DNA from 2 places in the Microbacterium jejuense genome. Region 2 is predicted to be linked to the other one. Evidence: predicted binding sites of a transcription regulator. Region 2 holds the regulator's gene; the other holds the start of a gene.
What was found. The regulator LexA, encoded in region 2, represses DNA repair genes until DNA is damaged. The targets are predictions, from matches to a motif close to TCGAACANNTGTTCGA.
Positions count from the first base shown of each region.

Region 1: the regulator LexA is predicted to act here: its motif matches at 1,918-1,933, upstream of ABEA46_RS01170 (HNH endonuclease signature motif containing protein).

Region 1 is NZ_BAABLG010000001.1:253,410-261,295, forward strand. It holds gene ABEA46_RS01155 (LacI family DNA-binding transcriptional regulator) at 1-56, shown strand, start outside; gene ABEA46_RS01160 (LacI family DNA-binding transcriptional regulator) at 53-1,045, shown strand; gene ABEA46_RS01165 (hypothetical protein) at 1,071-1,655, shown strand; gene ABEA46_RS01170 (HNH endonuclease signature motif containing protein) at 2,014-3,393, shown strand; gene ABEA46_RS01175 (GNAT family N-acetyltransferase) at 3,433-4,011, opposite strand; gene ABEA46_RS01180 (VOC family protein) at 4,008-4,436, opposite strand; gene dnaK (molecular chaperone DnaK) at 4,616-6,478, shown strand; gene ABEA46_RS01190 (nucleotide exchange factor GrpE) at 6,481-7,062, shown strand; gene ABEA46_RS01195 (DnaJ C-terminal domain-containing protein) at 7,078-7,886, shown strand, end outside.
Region 2 is NZ_BAABLG010000012.1:32,472-40,357, forward strand. It holds gene ABEA46_RS17580 (histidinol-phosphate transaminase) at 1-438, opposite strand, end outside; gene ABEA46_RS17585 (LysM peptidoglycan-binding domain-containing protein) at 504-875, opposite strand; gene lexA (transcriptional repressor LexA) at 1,138-1,818, shown strand; gene ABEA46_RS17595 (hypothetical protein) at 1,908-3,461, shown strand; gene metE (5-methyltetrahydropteroyltriglutamate--homocysteine S-methyltransferase) at 3,524-5,854, opposite strand; gene ABEA46_RS17605 (methylenetetrahydrofolate reductase) at 5,958-6,920, opposite strand; gene ABEA46_RS17610 (S9 family peptidase) at 7,175-7,886, shown strand, end outside.

The DNA.
Region 1 (7,886 bases), on a different contig from region 2:
AGAGCACCGCGCCGCCCGCGCCGCAGCCCGCGCAGGCCTCGAGGGGCGCCGCGTGACGGTGCGGGCCCGCGCGGGCCGGGTCACGATCCACGACATCGCCGCCGACCTCGGTGTCTCGGTGTCGACGGTGTCGCGGGCGCTCACTCCCGGCGGGAACGTCAGCGTCGAGACCCGCCGCCGGGTCGAAGAGGCCGCGGGCCGGCTCGACTACCGCACGAACCGCGCCGCGCGCAGTCTGTCGACCGGCCGCATGCACAGTATCGGGCTGATCGTGCCTGACCTGCGCGACCCCTTCTTCGCCGAGGTCGCGAAGGGCGCCCAGATGCGTGCGCGCAGCGTGGACCACTCGGTGTACATCGCCGACACGGACCGGTCGGCCGAGCTCGAGTTCGAGGCGATCGACATGATGCGCCGCGACGTGGACGGCTTCCTGGTGTGCGCGCCGCTCGGCGCGGACGAGCCGCTGCGCGAGCACCTGCGGGGGACGACGGCGGTGATGGTGCACCGCGAACTCGCGGGGCTGCCCAGCGTCACCTCCGACCTCGACAGCGGGATCGCGCAGGCCGTGCAGCACCTGCGCGCGCTCGGCCACCGCCGGATCGCCCATGTCGCCGGTCCGGAATCGTCGTGGGGCGCCCGCCGGCGCCGTGCGGCCTTCGAGCGCGAGGTCGCCGAGGCCGATCGCGTGCTGCTGGGCCCCGTCGCCGACCCGTTCGAGGGCGGCGTGGCGATGGCCGACGCGCTGCTGGCGAGCGGCGCGACGGCCGTGATCGCGTACAACGATCTGGTCGCGCTCGGACTCGTCACCCGCCTGCGCGCCCGCGGTGTCAGCGTGCCCGAGGGGATGAGCGTCGTCGGCTTCGACGGCCTCGACGTGGCCACGCTCGCGACCTCGCTCACGAGCGTGTCGGTGCCCCGGCAGGTCGCGGCGCGGTCGGCGGTGGATCTGCTGCTGCGCGCGCTCGAGGGGGATGCCGGACCGGCATCCATCGTCCTTCCGACGCAGCTGATCGTCCGCGACTCGACGGCGCCGCTGCGGCTGTAGGCTCGCGGCGAACGGGAGGTGCGTCATGTCGGAGCAGCCCGGCCCGATCGATCCGGAAGAGCCGGCGCGTCGTCCGCGCGGGCGGTCGGCGCGGGCGCGTGCGCACCTCGAGGAGCAGAGCGGCAGCGCCGAGGCGTACGTCATGTACTTCAAGGAGCGCGTGTACGCGACCTTCACCGGCCTCGCGATCGTGCTCGTCGTCGCCGCGAACGACCACGCCGATCCCGAGCATGCGCTGTTCGCGCTGGTGCTCGGCGTGCTCGGCATCACCGCGGCCGGCTTCGTGTCGGATGTCATCTCGCACCTTGCCGTGCATCAGACGTTCCCGGTCGGGTCCGATCTGCGCGTGCTCCTGCGCGTCGCGGGCGGTGCGCTGAGTACGGTGATCACCCCCGGCATCCTGATCCTGCTTGCGTGGCTGAGTGTGATGCCGCTGGATGCCGCACTCCGCGCCTCCTCGATCGTCTACATCGTCACGCTCGGTGTGATCGGCTGGTTCGCCGTGCGCTGGTCGCGGCTGACCTGGGCGAAGCAGCTCCTCGTGCTCGGCATCCTCATCGCCCTCGGCTTCGCCGTCATCGCCCTGCAGACCCTCGCGCACTCGATCTGACCGCCGTCCGCTTCGATCGGGCTCGGCGCAGAATCCTGCCGACCGTACATGTCTGAGGTATGCGGACATTCAGGAGGCCACGTGACCGATGCACGGCTCGAACAGCTGCTGCGCTCCAGCGCGCCCGATGACACGGTGCCGGTCGATCTTGCGTCGAGTTCGATGGCGTGGATGCCGCCCCCTAGCACGCGAGCAGCGCATCGCATGTCCCCCCGACGAGGCGGGTGGCTTCAAGGCAGAGGGAGAGAACTGCTTGTCAGATTCGGAGTTATGTTCTAGGATCGATGTAGATCGAACTCGTGCCCACGTTTCGTTTGATCCTTCGTCGCGCTGATGCGCGTTTCGGCAAGGAGACATTGTGGGGCACCAGATCGGCAGCGGCGATGAGACGTGGAGCGCACTCAGGCGCGTGGTCTCCGACGTGCAGGCGACGCGGATGCAGATCGCACGACTGCAGGCGAAGGAGGCTCGTCTGCTCGCGGATGCCACCGGCATCGTGAGCGACCGAGAAGCCGAACGGCGTGCGAAGGGGCGCAGCGCGGTGCACGATCTGGCGCTGCGCGAGGTGTCGAGCGAACTGGGGGCCGCGATGCGCCTGAGCGACCGCACCGTGCAGGCGCGCATGTCGGCGGCGAGCAGCCTGGTCGACGGGTTCGCCGAGACGCACCGCGCGCTCGCCGAGGGGGCGGTCGACCAGGCGCATGCGGCGGCGATCGTGGAATGCGGTGTGGGCATCGTGGATCCGGTGGTGCGGGGTGAGTACGAGCGGATCCTGCTGGAGGCCGCCGGATTCGAGACGCCGCCGCGGCTCCGGGCGATCGCCCGGGTGGTGGCCGCGCGCCTGGACCCCGAGATGGCGGCTGAACTCCGGCGCCGTGCCGCGGGCGAGCGGCGGATCCGGGTGGTCGACCTCGACGACGGCATGGCTCGGCTGCTCGCCGATTTGCCCGCGGTGCTCGCCCACGCGATCTTCGATCGGCTGACCCAGATGGCCGAGGTCGAGCGTGCGGCCGAGGCCGATGCCACACTCGACCGCTCCGCGGCGGACTCGTCCGACGTCGTCGGATCCGGCGACGAGCCCGAACTGTCGACGGGGCCGACCGGAGAGTCACGGTCGCTCGATGAGCTGCGCGCCGACATCTTCGCCGACCTGGTGCTCACCGGTGCGCCGGCCGCGCACGGCGAATGCGACGCGCTCGCCGCGATCCGAGCCGAGGTGCAGATCACCGTGCCGGTGCTCACCGCGGCCGGGCTGGGTGACGAACCCGCACTGCTCGCCGGCTACGGTCCCATCGACGCGTCCATGGCTCGCGAACTGGCGGCGGGCGCCCCCGGATGGGACCGGGTGATGTATCACCCGCATAGCGGGCTTCCGCTCGCGGTCGACCGATACCGCCCGTCGGCTGAGCTTCGTAGATTTCTTCGTGCACGCGACGAGCGGTGCCGGTTCCCGGGCTGCACGCGCACGCCGACTCGCTGCGATGTCGACCACACCCGCGACCATGCCAAGGGCGGTCGCACATGTGAAGCGAATCTCGCTCATTTCTGCCCGCGGCATCACACCCTCAAACACGCGTCCGCATGGCGCGTTCGTCAACGTGGTGGCGGGGTGCTCGAGTGGATCAGCCCCACGGGTCGCCGGTATGTCGACAAGCCGCCGTCGACCGTGCAGTTCGTGCCCTCGTCCGTCTTCGCGCGATTGCTGGCGGCCGAGTACACCGGCGACGCCCCGTTCTGACCGCGTCCGTGTGGAAAACGCACCTCACAGCCGTATGCGTCACGCGTGGCGCGGCGGCATCACGGCCCGCCACTCGCGCTCCAGCAGCGCGTAGTGGCCGGTGTCGGTCCACTCGCCCTTGAGCCGCATGTGTTCGACGAAGTGGCCCTCGTGCCGCATCCCGAGCCGTTCGCAGATGCGCACCGACGCGGTGTTGCGGGGGTCGAGCTCGGCGTAGACGCGGTGCAGGCCGAGCTCGTCGAACGCCAGGGCGAGCAGCAGCCGCGCAGCCTCGGTGGCGTAGCCGCGACCCTGCGCGTGCGGGGCGAGGATCCAGCCGATCTCGGCGGTGCGATCCTCGACGGACTGCAGCTCGAAGTACATCGTGCCGAGGAACTCCCCGGCGGCCGAGCGGATCGCGGGCTGGAGGTAGTCGCCCTTGACGGCGAGGCGGGTGGCCGCGGCATCCCGTTCCAGGATCCGCGCCACCTGCTCGCGCGACCGCGCCTCGTACAGAAGGTAGCGGCACACCTCGGGGTCGCCCTGCAGGGCGGCGAGGTCGTCGAGGTCGTCGGGCCGCAGCAGGTCGAGCGTGACGCGCTCGCCGCGCAGCGCGTGGAAGTCCCAGTCGAGGGTCATGCGTCCATACTGGCCGCGAGGGGCTCGGCCTCGCGCGGCGGATTGTGCATGAACTCGAGGCGGATGCCGTCGGCGTCCTCGACGAACGACGCGTAGTACCGGTCGTTGAACCGCGGGTAGAGCTTGGGGTCGCGCACGGCCGTCCAGCCGGCATCCATCGCGATCGTGTGCAGCCGATCGACCTCGTCGCGCGAGTCGACGGCGAAGGCGAGGTGCTGCCAGCCCACGCGGCCGTGGCGGTGGGGGCCGCTGGCGGGTTCACGGGCGGGGAAGAGGATGAGCTCGACCTCGCCCTCGGTCCACCACGAGACGCTGGCCTCGGCGTCGTTCCGCGTGAATCCGAGGGCCTGCATGATCGGGTCGTACCGGGCGATGCCGCGCTCCAGGTCATCGACGGTGATGCCCAGGTGGTCGAAGACTGCCATGGCGTCAGAATGTCACAGGCGAACTTGAGTCCAGTCGTATCAACTTTGACTTGACGGATGCCGCACCTCGGGTTTATCGTTGAGTCATCGCGACTCAACCTCTGTCGGGTCGTGAGAAGACTTCCGATCAAACCCCGGGCGGCGGCATCCATCGTCGTCCAACAGAAGGAGAGAACAACATGGCACGTGCTGTGGGAATCGACCTGGGTACGACCAACTCGGTCGTGAGCGTCCTCGAGGGCGGCGAGCCCAAGGTCATCGCGAACGCCGAGGGCTTCCGCACGACCCCGTCGGTCGTCGCGTTCACGAAGGATGGCGAGGTGCTCGTCGGCGAGACCGCAAAGCGCCAGGCCGTCACCAACGTCGACCGCACCGTCTCGTCGGTCAAGCGCCACATGGGCACCGACTGGAGCTTCGACGTCGACGGCAAGAAGTGGACGCCGCAGGAGATCTCGGCCCGCATCCTGCAGAAGCTCAAGCGCGACGCGGAGGAGTACCTCGGCGACACCGTCACCGACGCCGTCATCACGGTCCCCGCGTACTTCAACGACGCCGAGCGCCAGGCCACCAAGGAGGCCGGCGAGATCGCGGGCCTGAACGTCCTGCGCATCATCAACGAGCCCACCGCCGCCGCACTGGCCTACGGCCTGGACCGGGGCAAGGAGGACGAGCTCATCCTCGTCTTCGATCTCGGTGGCGGCACGTTCGACGTCTCGCTGCTCGAAGTGGGCAAGGACGACGACTTCTCGACCATCCAGGTGCGCGCGACCGCCGGCGACAACCGCCTCGGCGGCGACGACTGGGACCAGCGTCTCGTCGACTACCTGATCAAGCAGTTCAAGGACACCACCGGTGTCGACGTCTCGGGTGACAAGATCGCGCTGCAGCGCCTCAAGGAGGCCGCGGAGCAGGCGAAGAAGGAGCTCTCGAGCTCGACGAGCACGAGCGTGAACCTGCCCTACCTGTCGCTCACCGACTCCGGCCCCGTGTCGCTCAGCGAGACGATCACCCGCGCCAAGTTCGAGGACCTCACCAAGGACCTCCTCGACCGCACCAAGAAGCCGTTCGAGGACGTCATCCGCGAGGCCGGCATCAAGGTCGCCGACATCGACCACATCGTGCTCGTCGGCGGATCGACCCGCATGCCCGCGGTCGCCGAGCTCGTCAAGCGCGAGACCGGCAAGGACGCCAACAAGGGCGTCAACCCGGACGAGGTCGTCGCCGTCGGCGCCGCCCTGCAGGCCGGCGTGCTGAAGGGCGAGCGCAAGGACGTCCTCCTCATCGACGTCACCCCGCTGAGCCTCGGCATCGAGACCAAGGGCGGCATCATGACGAAGCTCATCGAGCGCAACACCGCCATCCCGACCAAGCGCAGCGAGACCTTCACGACCGCCGACGACAACCAGCCGTCGGTCGCGATCCAGGTCTTCCAGGGCGAGCGCGAGTTCACCCGCGACAACAAGCCGCTGGGCACGTTCGAGCTGACCGGCATCGCGCCGGCTCCGCGCGGCATCCCGCAGGTCGAGGTCACCTTCGACATCGACGCGAACGGCATCGTGCACGTGTCCGCCAAGGACAAGGGCACCGGCAAGGAGCAGTCGATGACCATCACGGGCGGCTCGTCGCTCGCGAAGGACGACATCGAGCGCATGGTGCGCGAGGCCGAGGAGCACGCCGCCGACGACAAGAAGCGTCGCGAGGCGGCCGAGGTGCGCAACCAGGCCGAGACGCTCGCGTACTCGATCGAGAAGCTCATCAAGGAGAACGACGACAAGCTCCCCGCGGACGTCAAGTCCGAGGTGCAGGGCGACGTCGACGCGCTCAAGACGGCGCTGGCCGGCGAGGACGACGACGCGGTGAAGGCCGCGTTCGACAAGCTCAGCCAGAGCCAGGGCAAGCTCGGTGAGGCGATCTACGCCTCGAACCAGGCTTCGCAGTCGACGGATGCCGGTGCCGAGGCGCCGTCCGACGGTCAGGGTTCGTCGAACCCCGACGAGGATGTCGTCGACGCCGAGGTCATCGACGAGGACGAGACGAAGTAGCCATGGCCAAGGACTTCGAGAACGAGGTCCCCGGCGGCGAGGACCCGGAGGCGAACGCCTCCGGGTCCGACCCGCAGGAGGGGGCCGGTGAAGAGCTCACCGTCGACGACATCCTCGGCGCCGCGCAGAACGCCGACGCCGCGGCGGAGGACGCCGTGCTCGCCGACCTCGAGTCGGCGCTGCTGACCGACCTGAAGCGGCTGCAGGCCGAGTACGCCAACTACCGCCGCCGCACCGAGGAGCAGCGCGAGGTCGAGATCGAGCGTGCCCAGGGCGCGGTCGCCAAGGGCCTGCTGCCGGTGCTGGACGACCTGGACCGTGCCGAGAAGCACGGCGACCTCGAAGCGGGCTCGGCGTTCGCCGCGATCGCCGAGAAGCTGCGCGGCGTGGCCGAGCGCATCGGCCTCACCACGTACGGCGAGGCCGGCGAGGTGTTCGATCCGCAGCAGCACGAGGCGATCTTCCAGGTGCCGACGCCGGGCGCGACCGAGCAGACGATCATCGAGGTCGTCGAGATCGGGTATCGCCTGGGTTCGGTGGAACTGCGTCCGGCGAAGGTCGTCGTCGCGGTTCCCGCAGAGTAAGCCCGAGGAGGATCCATGGCCAGTCAGGACTGGTTCGACAAGGACTTCTACTCGGTGCTGGGCGTCTCGAAGGACGTCAGCGACGCGGACCTGAAGAAGACGTACCGCAAGCTCGCGCGCAAGTATCACCCTGACTCCAACCAGGGCGACGCGGCCGCCGAGGCGAAGTTCAAAGAGGTCAGCGAGGCCTATTCCGTGCTCTCGGACGCCGAGCAGCGCGCGGAGTACGACCAGATCCGCGCCATGGGCTCGGGTGCCCGGTTCACGTCGGGCGGCCAGGGCGGCACGGGCGGCTTCGAGGACGTCTTCTCGATGTTCAACCAGGGCCGTGGCGGCCGTCAGCAGGCGCAGGACTTCGACGACATCTTCGCGATGTTCAACCAGCAACAGGGTGGGGGCGGCTTCGGCTCGGGGCGCTTCGGTCAATCGACCGGCGGGTTCCGCGGCTACGGCGGCCCCACCCGTGGCGCCGACGTCACCGCACGCACGACGATCGACTTCGTCACTGCGACCAAGGGCGAGACGATCACGCTGCAGGGCGAGGACGGCAAGCCGTTCAAGGTGAAGATCCCGGCCGGGGTCGCCGACGGGCAGAAGATCCGGCTGCGCGGCCGCGGGCGCCCGTCGCCCGACGGCGGCGAGTCGGGCGACATCGTCGTGCAGATCACGGTGCGCCCGCACCCGGTCTTCACGCGCGACGGGCTGAACCTGCGGGTCACCGTGCCGGTGACCTTCACCGAGGCGGCGCTCGGCGCCACCATCGAGGTGCCGACGCTCGGCGGCGATCCCGTCAAGCTGCGGGTCGCGCCGGGCACCCCGTCCGG
Region 2 (7,886 bases):
GACCGTGTAGTCGTCGGAACGGGTGCCCGACACCCACTGGGCGCCGGTGCCGCGCGTGAGCAGCGGATACATGGAGTACGTGGGCGAGAAGCCGAAGGCGGTGCGCCCCGGTCCTGCGAAGGCCTGCAGGATGTGCTGCAGCACCTCGTTGGAGCCGTTGGCCGCCCAGATCTGGTCGCGGGTCAGGCCGTGCCCGAGATAGTCGGCGAAGCCCTCACGCAGAGCCGTGAATTCGCGGTCGGGGTAGCGGTTGACATCGCGCAGTGCACGGGCGATCGAATCGAGGATGTCGTCGGCGACGTCCTGCGGAACGGGATGCGTGTTCTCGTTGACGTTCAGGGCCACGGGGAGCGGGGCCTGCGGGGCGCCGTAGGGCTTCTGCCCACGGAGGTCGGCGCGTAAAGGGAGGTCTTCGAGACGTGCACTCACCCCTCCCATGGTAGAGCGGTGCGGGGTCGCCGAACCCCAGGTGACGAAGAGCGACCGACCGCTCGCGCTCTGGCTCAGTGCTCGTCGGCGTACTGCGCGGGGATGGCCAGTCGCTGGCCGGCCTGCACCGACACGCCGGTCAGCGCGTTGAGCCGCGCGATCTGGTCGACGACATCACGGGGGTCGTGCCCGGGAGCGACCTCTTCGGCGATCGACCACAGCGTGTCGCCCGCCGACACGAGCACGGTCTCGAACGAGTCGACCGGAGTGCCGCTGTCGCGCGAGGCGAGGGCCGCACCGCCGCCCAGCGCGAGAGCGGCGCCCAGCGCCACGAGCGCGGGCAGCGCGGCCAGCAGAGCGAGGACCCGGCGACCGCGGACGGTCAGCCGGAGACGCGTGGCACGGGCCGGCGCGGCGACGGGCGACGGGAAGCTGATCGCGGTCATGCTGTTCTCCTCCTGCTGGGGAGAGATTCGCATCCCCCGCTCGGCCGGGAGCGGGGAATCCGAACCTCTTTTCCGAAGCTATCTTCGATTCTCAACGATGTCAACAGTCGATTCCGATGCATATCCGTCGAACGCGACACGCGGCGGGGTTGTTCCCCTCAGCGCATGGATCCGGATACGGTTTCGATAAGAGAACCCCACCACGGGCCTCCGACATTCGAAGAAACAGCGCTCGACGACGCAGCGCAGGACGGAGCCGGACATGAGCGACGCGGCCGGTCGCGACAAGCCACAGACCCGACGACGCAAGAGCCTCAGCGACAAGCAGCTCGCGATCCTCGAGGTGATCCAGCGCTCCATCGCCCGTCACGGCTACCCGCCGAGCATGCGCGAGATCGGCGACGCCGTCGGCCTGAAGTCGCTGTCCAGCGTCACGCACCAGCTCAACCAGCTCGAGCTCAGCGGATACCTCCGCCGCGACGCGGGCAAGACCCGCGCGATGGAGGTGCTGATCGACCTGCCCGGCGCATCCACCGAGAACCCGGCCGACACGGCGCCCGCGCTGGGCGACGCGGCGCTGGTGCCCCTGGTCGGACGGATCGCCGCCGGCGTGCCCATCACGGCCGAGCAGCAGGTGGAGGAGATCTTCCCCCTCCCCCGTCAGCTCGTCGGCAAGGGCGACCTGTTCATGCTGAAGGTGTCGGGCGAGTCGATGATCGACGCGGCCATCTGCGACGGCGACTGGGTCGTCGTCCGCTCCCAGGCCACGGCCGACAACGGCGACATCGTCGCCGCGATGCTCGACGGCGAGGCGACAGTCAAGACGTTCCGCCAGCGCGACGGCCACACCTGGCTGCTCCCGCGCAACTCCGCGTTCGAGCCGATCCTGGGCGACGAGGCCGTCGTGCTGGGCAAGGTCGTCGCGGTCCTGCGCGCGGTCTGACGCCGCGGCCCCTCGCAAGCCCCGGCGCTTTCGACGGCAGACGGAGCGGGAGGTGGCGGGATGTCGTCTGCAAGCGCTATAAGGGGGGAATGACCGCCGATGCGACCACCGCCGACGACACCGCCGCGCTGCGTGCGAGGCTCGAAGCCCTCGAGGCCGAGAACGCCCGCCTGAGAGCGACGACCGACGAGGACGCGACCCCCGCGTCGGACGAGCGGCTGAAGGGCTCCCGCTGGCGGGCGTTCTTCTCGGCACTGTGCATCGTGCTGGCGACGATCCTCGTGCCCACGTCGATCGTCGGCGCGTGGGCGCGCAGCGAACTTGTGGACGAAGAGACGTTCGTGGCCACGCTGGCGCCGCTCGCGCAGGACCCGCACGTGCAGAACCTCATCATCTCGGAGGCGATGGACGCGGTCGACGCGAAGGTCGACTTCACCGAGATCACCGGCAACGTGATCGACGGGATCTCTGACCTCGGTCTGGGCCCGCGTGCCGCCGCCGCCCTCAAGCTGCTGCAGCAGCCGGCGGCCGACGGGCTGCACAATCTGGTCGAGACCGGCGTCACGCGCGTCGTGCAGTCCGATGCGTTCGCGGACGTGTGGACGACCGCGGTCCGCGCGGCGCACCGCGCGCTCGTGACGACCGCCACCTCGGACGGCGCCGGCGTCTTCGTGCTGACAGACGAGGGCCTGGGCATGAAGCTCGGGCCGATCATCGAGCAGGTCAAACAGAAGCTGGTCGACAGCGGTGTGGGGGTGGCATCCCTCATCCCCGCGGTCGACAAGACGATCATCATCGGCGACGGGTCGGCGGTCAGCACGATCCGCACCGTGTACGCGATCGCCGACGTCGCCGGTTGGTGGCTGCCCTTCATCACCATCGGCCTCTTCGTCGCCGGCATCCTGATCGCGCGTCGCCGCCCGGTCGCCGTGCTCGGAACCGGCATCGCCCTGTTCATCGGCGGGGCGGCGCTGGCATCGACGTTCTCGGTCGGCACGCTCGTCGTGGCCAATGCCGCCAGCCAGCTCGACCTGTCGGTGTCGGCACTCGACGTCATCTACAACGCGCTCGTCGACGACATGCACCGCACGGCGCTGATCGTGGCTCTGCTGGGCGTGCTGATCGCCGTGATCGGATGGGTCAGCGGTCGCTGGAAGCCCGCGCGCCGCTTCCGCGGGTTCGTCAGCGGTCTGAACGCGAGCGCCCGCGCCGCACTGGCCGCGCGCGGCCTGGACACCGGCCGGTTCGGGGTCTGGATGGGCCGTCAGCGCGTGCTGGTGCGCGCCATCGTGATCGTGCTCGCCGTCATCTGGCTGATGGCGCTGCGTCCCCTCTCGGGTGGCGACGTCGCCCTCGTGGTGATCGTCGCACTCGTGGTCGCCTGGGTGCTCGAGCTGCTGCAGAAGCGGCCCGACGACGCGGCGCGCGCCGCCGCGGCGCGGCGCTCCGACGACGCGTCCGCGGCGGAGGGCGCCTCGGCGTCGGCGTCCGACGACCCCGCCGAGACAGCCGACGAGGGCACGAACGACACGCTCCCGCTCCCCTCGCCCGATGCCGACACGACACCGCTGCCCGACCTCGGGCCTGCGGCCGGAACTGGCGACGAGGGTGCGGCATCCCCTCGCCCGCCGAAGGGCGCCTAGCCGGAAACGAGCAGGGCCGGTGCGGGCGACCGCACCGGCCCTGCTCGTTCGCGAGTTCAGGATCAGGCGTTCAGACGCTCCCGCACGCCGGCGGTGGCCGCCACGAGGTTGCGCAGCGACGCGACGGTCTCGTCGTAACCGCGGGTCTTGAGGCCGCAGTCCGGGTTGACCCACACGCGACGCAGCGGCAGCTCTGCGACGGCACGGTCCAGCAGCGCGCCGATCTCGGCGACGGCGGGCACGCGCGGCGAGTGGATGTCGTAGACGCCCGGGCCGATGCCGGCCGCGAAGCCCGACGTCGCGATGTCGCCGATCACCTCGCCGCGGCTGCGCGCCGCCTCGATCGAGGTCACGTCGGCGTCCAGCGCCGCGATCGCGTCGATGACGACGTCGAACTCCGAATAGCACAGGTGCGTGTGCACCTGCGTAGCGGGGGCGGCGCCGGCCGTCGCGAGCCGGAACGACCCGACCGACCAGTCGAGGTATGCCGGCTGGTCCGCCTTCTTGAGGGGCAGCAACTCGCGCAGCGCGGGCTCGTCGACCTGGATGACGCGGATGCCGGCCGCCTCGAGATCGGCGATCTCGTCGCGCAGCGCCAGCGCGACCTGGTTCGCGGTGTCGCCGAGCGGCTGGTCGTCGCGCACGAACGACCACGCGAGGATCGTCACCGGCCCCGTGAGCATGCCCTTCATCGGCTTGTCGGTGAGCGACTGCGCGAACACCGACCAGTCGACAGTGATGGGCGCCGGACGCGAGACGTCCCCCCACAGGATCGAGGGCCGCGTGGCGCGCGAGCCGTACGACTGCACCCAGCCGTGCTCGGTGACGGCGAATCCGTCGAGGTTCTCGGCGAAGTACTGCACCATGTCGTTGCGCTCGGCCTCGCCGTGCACGAGGACGTCGAGCCCGAGGTCTTCCTGCAGCGTCACGACGCGCGCGATCTCGTCGCGCAGGAAGCCCTCGTACTCGTCGGCCGAGAGTTCGCCGCGACCGTGACGGGCGCGGGCGCGACGGATGTCGCCGGTCTGCGGGAACGAGCCGATCGTCGTGGTCGGCAGCACCGGCAGGCCGAGCTCGGCGTCCTGCGCAGTGGCGCGCGCGTCGTAGTCGCCGCGGTCGAAGTCCGCGGCCTGCAGCGCGGCGGCCTGGGCGCGCACCGCGCCGTCGCGCACGCCCGGCGCCGAGCGGCGATCGGCGAGGGCGAGGGATGCCGCCGACACCGCGTCCTCGATGGCTCCGCGTCCCTCGACCAGGCCCGACGCGAGCGTCACGACCTGCGCAGCCTTCTGGTCCGCGAAGGCGAGCCAGGACGCGAGGCGCGGGTCCAGCGCTCCCTCGTCCTCGACGTCGTGCGGCACGTGCTGGAGCGAGGTCGACGTGCCGGCGCTCACCTGCGCGGCGCCGAGCGCGCGCAGGGCGTCGAGGCGATCCCACGCGGCGGCGAGGTCGCCCCGCCACACGTTGCGGCCGTCGATCACGCCCCCCACGAGGGTCTTGCCGGCGAGCCCGTCGACCGCTGCCGGCACCGCGCCGCGGCTGAGGTCGAGCGCGATCGCCTCGATCGGTGCGGTGGCCAGCGCGGTCCACGCCGGCGCCGACAGCTGGGCGTATCCGGCGGCCACGAGCACGCGCGGGCGGTCGGCGGCGGCACCGAGCACCGCGTAGGCGCGAGCCGCGGCATCCGCCAGCTCTACGGGGCTCGCGGCGAGGCTCTCGCTTACCAGCGCGGGCTCGTCGAGCTGCACCCACTCGGCGCCGGCGGCCCGCAGGGCGGCGAGCAGCTCGACGTACACCGGAACGAGGTCGTCGAGGCGCTCGAGCGGGTCGAAGCCGGCCGGCGCGCCGTCGGCGGCCTTCGCGAGGGCCAGGAGTGTCACGGGGCCCACGACGACCGGGCGGGTCGTGAAGCCGTCGGCCTTGGCCTCGGCGACCTGGCGGGCGAACCTGTCGCTGGACAGCGAGAACGCCGTCCCGGGGCCGATCTCGGGCACGAGGTAGTGGTAGTTCGTGTCGAACCACTTCGTCATCTCGAGCGCCGCATCCTCGCCGGCGCCGCGCGCGGCCGTGAAGGCGGCGTCGAGACCGATGCGTCCGTCGGCATCGCGGAGGGCGGCGAAGCGCTCCGGAAGCGCGCCCACGGCGACGGCGGCGTCGTGCACCTGGTCGTAGAACGAGAACGACTCGGGGATCGACGAGTCGTCGCGGCCGAGTCCGAGCTCGGCGAGCCGGGCGCGCGTCGCACGGCGCAGCTCGGCGGCTGTCGCCTCGAGGGTCGCCTCGTCGATCGTGCCGGCCCAGTAGGCCTCGACGGCGCGCTTGAGCTCGCGGCGCCGCCCGATGCGGGGGTAGCCGAGGATCGTCCCGTGCGGGAAGGCGGTGCGGGAGTCGGTCATCGTGTTCTCTCTTTCGGTCTCGATGGGTGTCGTTGGGCGGGCAGGCGTGTGCAGGGTCGCCGAAGAGACCCGTCGGACCTCCGACGGGATGCGGCGCCCGGGCTCAGCGGACGGCGTCGGGCATTCGTGACGCCGAGGCGAGGAGCCCGGCGTCCTGCAGTACCGCGAGCACGATGTCGTGGTTGTTGAAGGCGTAGAGGTGGATGCCGGGTGCTCCGCCGTCGCGGACGGCCCGGGCGAGCTCGGCGGCGTGGGCGATACCGGCGGCGCGCTGACCCTCGGTCGTCTGCTCGGCCTCCAGTGCCGCGGCGAGCGCGTCGGGACGCGGGACCTCGGTCAGCTCGAGCGTCCGCCGCAGCCGCGCCGGCGAGGTGATCGGCATGATGCCCGGCAGGATCGGGATCGTCACCCCGGCCTGGCGGGACGCGGCGACGAAGCCCAGATAGTCGTCGGCGTCGAAGAACAGTTGCGTGATGGCGAGCGTCGCACCCGCCGCCTCTTTGGCGAGCAGGGCGTCGATGTGCTCGGTCGCGTGACGGGAGCGCGGGTGGCCGTTCGGGAACGCCGCCACCGCGATGTCGACCTTCGGCCGCCGGTCGACGCGCGCAGCCCCCGGCACGCCGGGGATCGGCGCCTCGGTGTACGGCTCGCGCTCGGACTGCACGCGGTCGATGAGCTGCACGAGCTGCGCGGCGCTCTCGAGGTCGCCGAGGAACGCGTCGTCCTGGGCGGCGCCGACAGGCGGGTCGCCGCGCAGCGCGAGGAAGCTCGTGATCCCGGCATCCAGGAACTCCCGGATGAGCGCGTTCGCACCCGTCCAGGTGTTTCCGACACAGGTGAGGTGGGCGAGCGGCTCGACGTCGGTCTCGCGAAGGATGTGCGTGAGCAGTTCGAGCGAGCGCCCTCCGGTCGAGCCGCCGGCGCCGTAGGTGACCGAGATGAATCGGGGACCGACGCCCGCCAGATGCCGGATGGTCTCGTGCAGCGCAGGCCAGCCGGCCTCGGTGCGAGGCGGGTACACCTCGAACGAGATCGGCACGGGGGGTGCGCTCAGGTCGATCGGCATCGTGTTTCTCCGGTGGACAGTGCTGCCTGTGGGGAGGGGGCTCAGCCGAGACGGAAAAAGCCCGGTCGGCCGCGGCACCGCTCGTGCCGTGGGGCACGGGGTGTCATCGCGGGCGGGTGCCGGGCTCGGCTGTCGCTCCTGCCCGGTCGTGACCGGGCGACGATGCGTCCACCGTAGCGGATCCTCCGGGGCCCGCGGTTCCTGTGACCTTCTGTTTCGCTGCGGCGGCGTCCGGGACACCGTAGCGTGGGGGCGTGACCTCACCCGCATCCGCCCCCTACGGCAGCTGGATCTCCCCCCTCACCGCGGCGGAGGTCTCGGCATCCTCCGCCCGCATCGAAGGCGCCCGTTTCGTCGGCGACGACGTGTGGTGGGGCGAGTCGATCGCCGAGGAGGCGGGGCGCTCGGGCGTGCGCCGGCGTGACGCCTCGGGCGCGGTCGTGGACGTGCTGCCCGCACCGTGGAGTGCCCGGTCGCGCGTGCACGAGTACGGCGGCGGCTCGTGGACCGCCCACGAGGACGGCACCCTCTTCTTCGTCGAGAAGGGCGACCAGCGGGTGTGGCGGCTCTCGGCCGGCGCCGGCGACCCGACGCCGTTGACACCGGAGGCCGGCGACGTCCGCTACGGCGGGCTGACGCTGCAGCACGGGCGTCTGCTGGCCGTGCGCGAGGATCACACGACGACCGATCGCGTGCCGCCGCGCGACGTGGTCGAGATCGCCGCCGACGGCTCGGGGCCGCAGTCCGTCGTGGCCGGAAGCGATTTCGTCGCGCACCCTGCGCTGTCGGCCGACGGCACGCATCTCGCGTGGATCGCGTGGGATCACCCTCACATGGCGTGGGACAGCGCAGAGCTCCGCGTCGGGCGCCTCGAGGGCGGCCGGGTGGACTCGTGGCGCACACTCGCCGGCGGCGGCTCGTCGCCCCTGCAGCCGGAGTGGACCGGCGAGGACGAGCTCGTGTTCG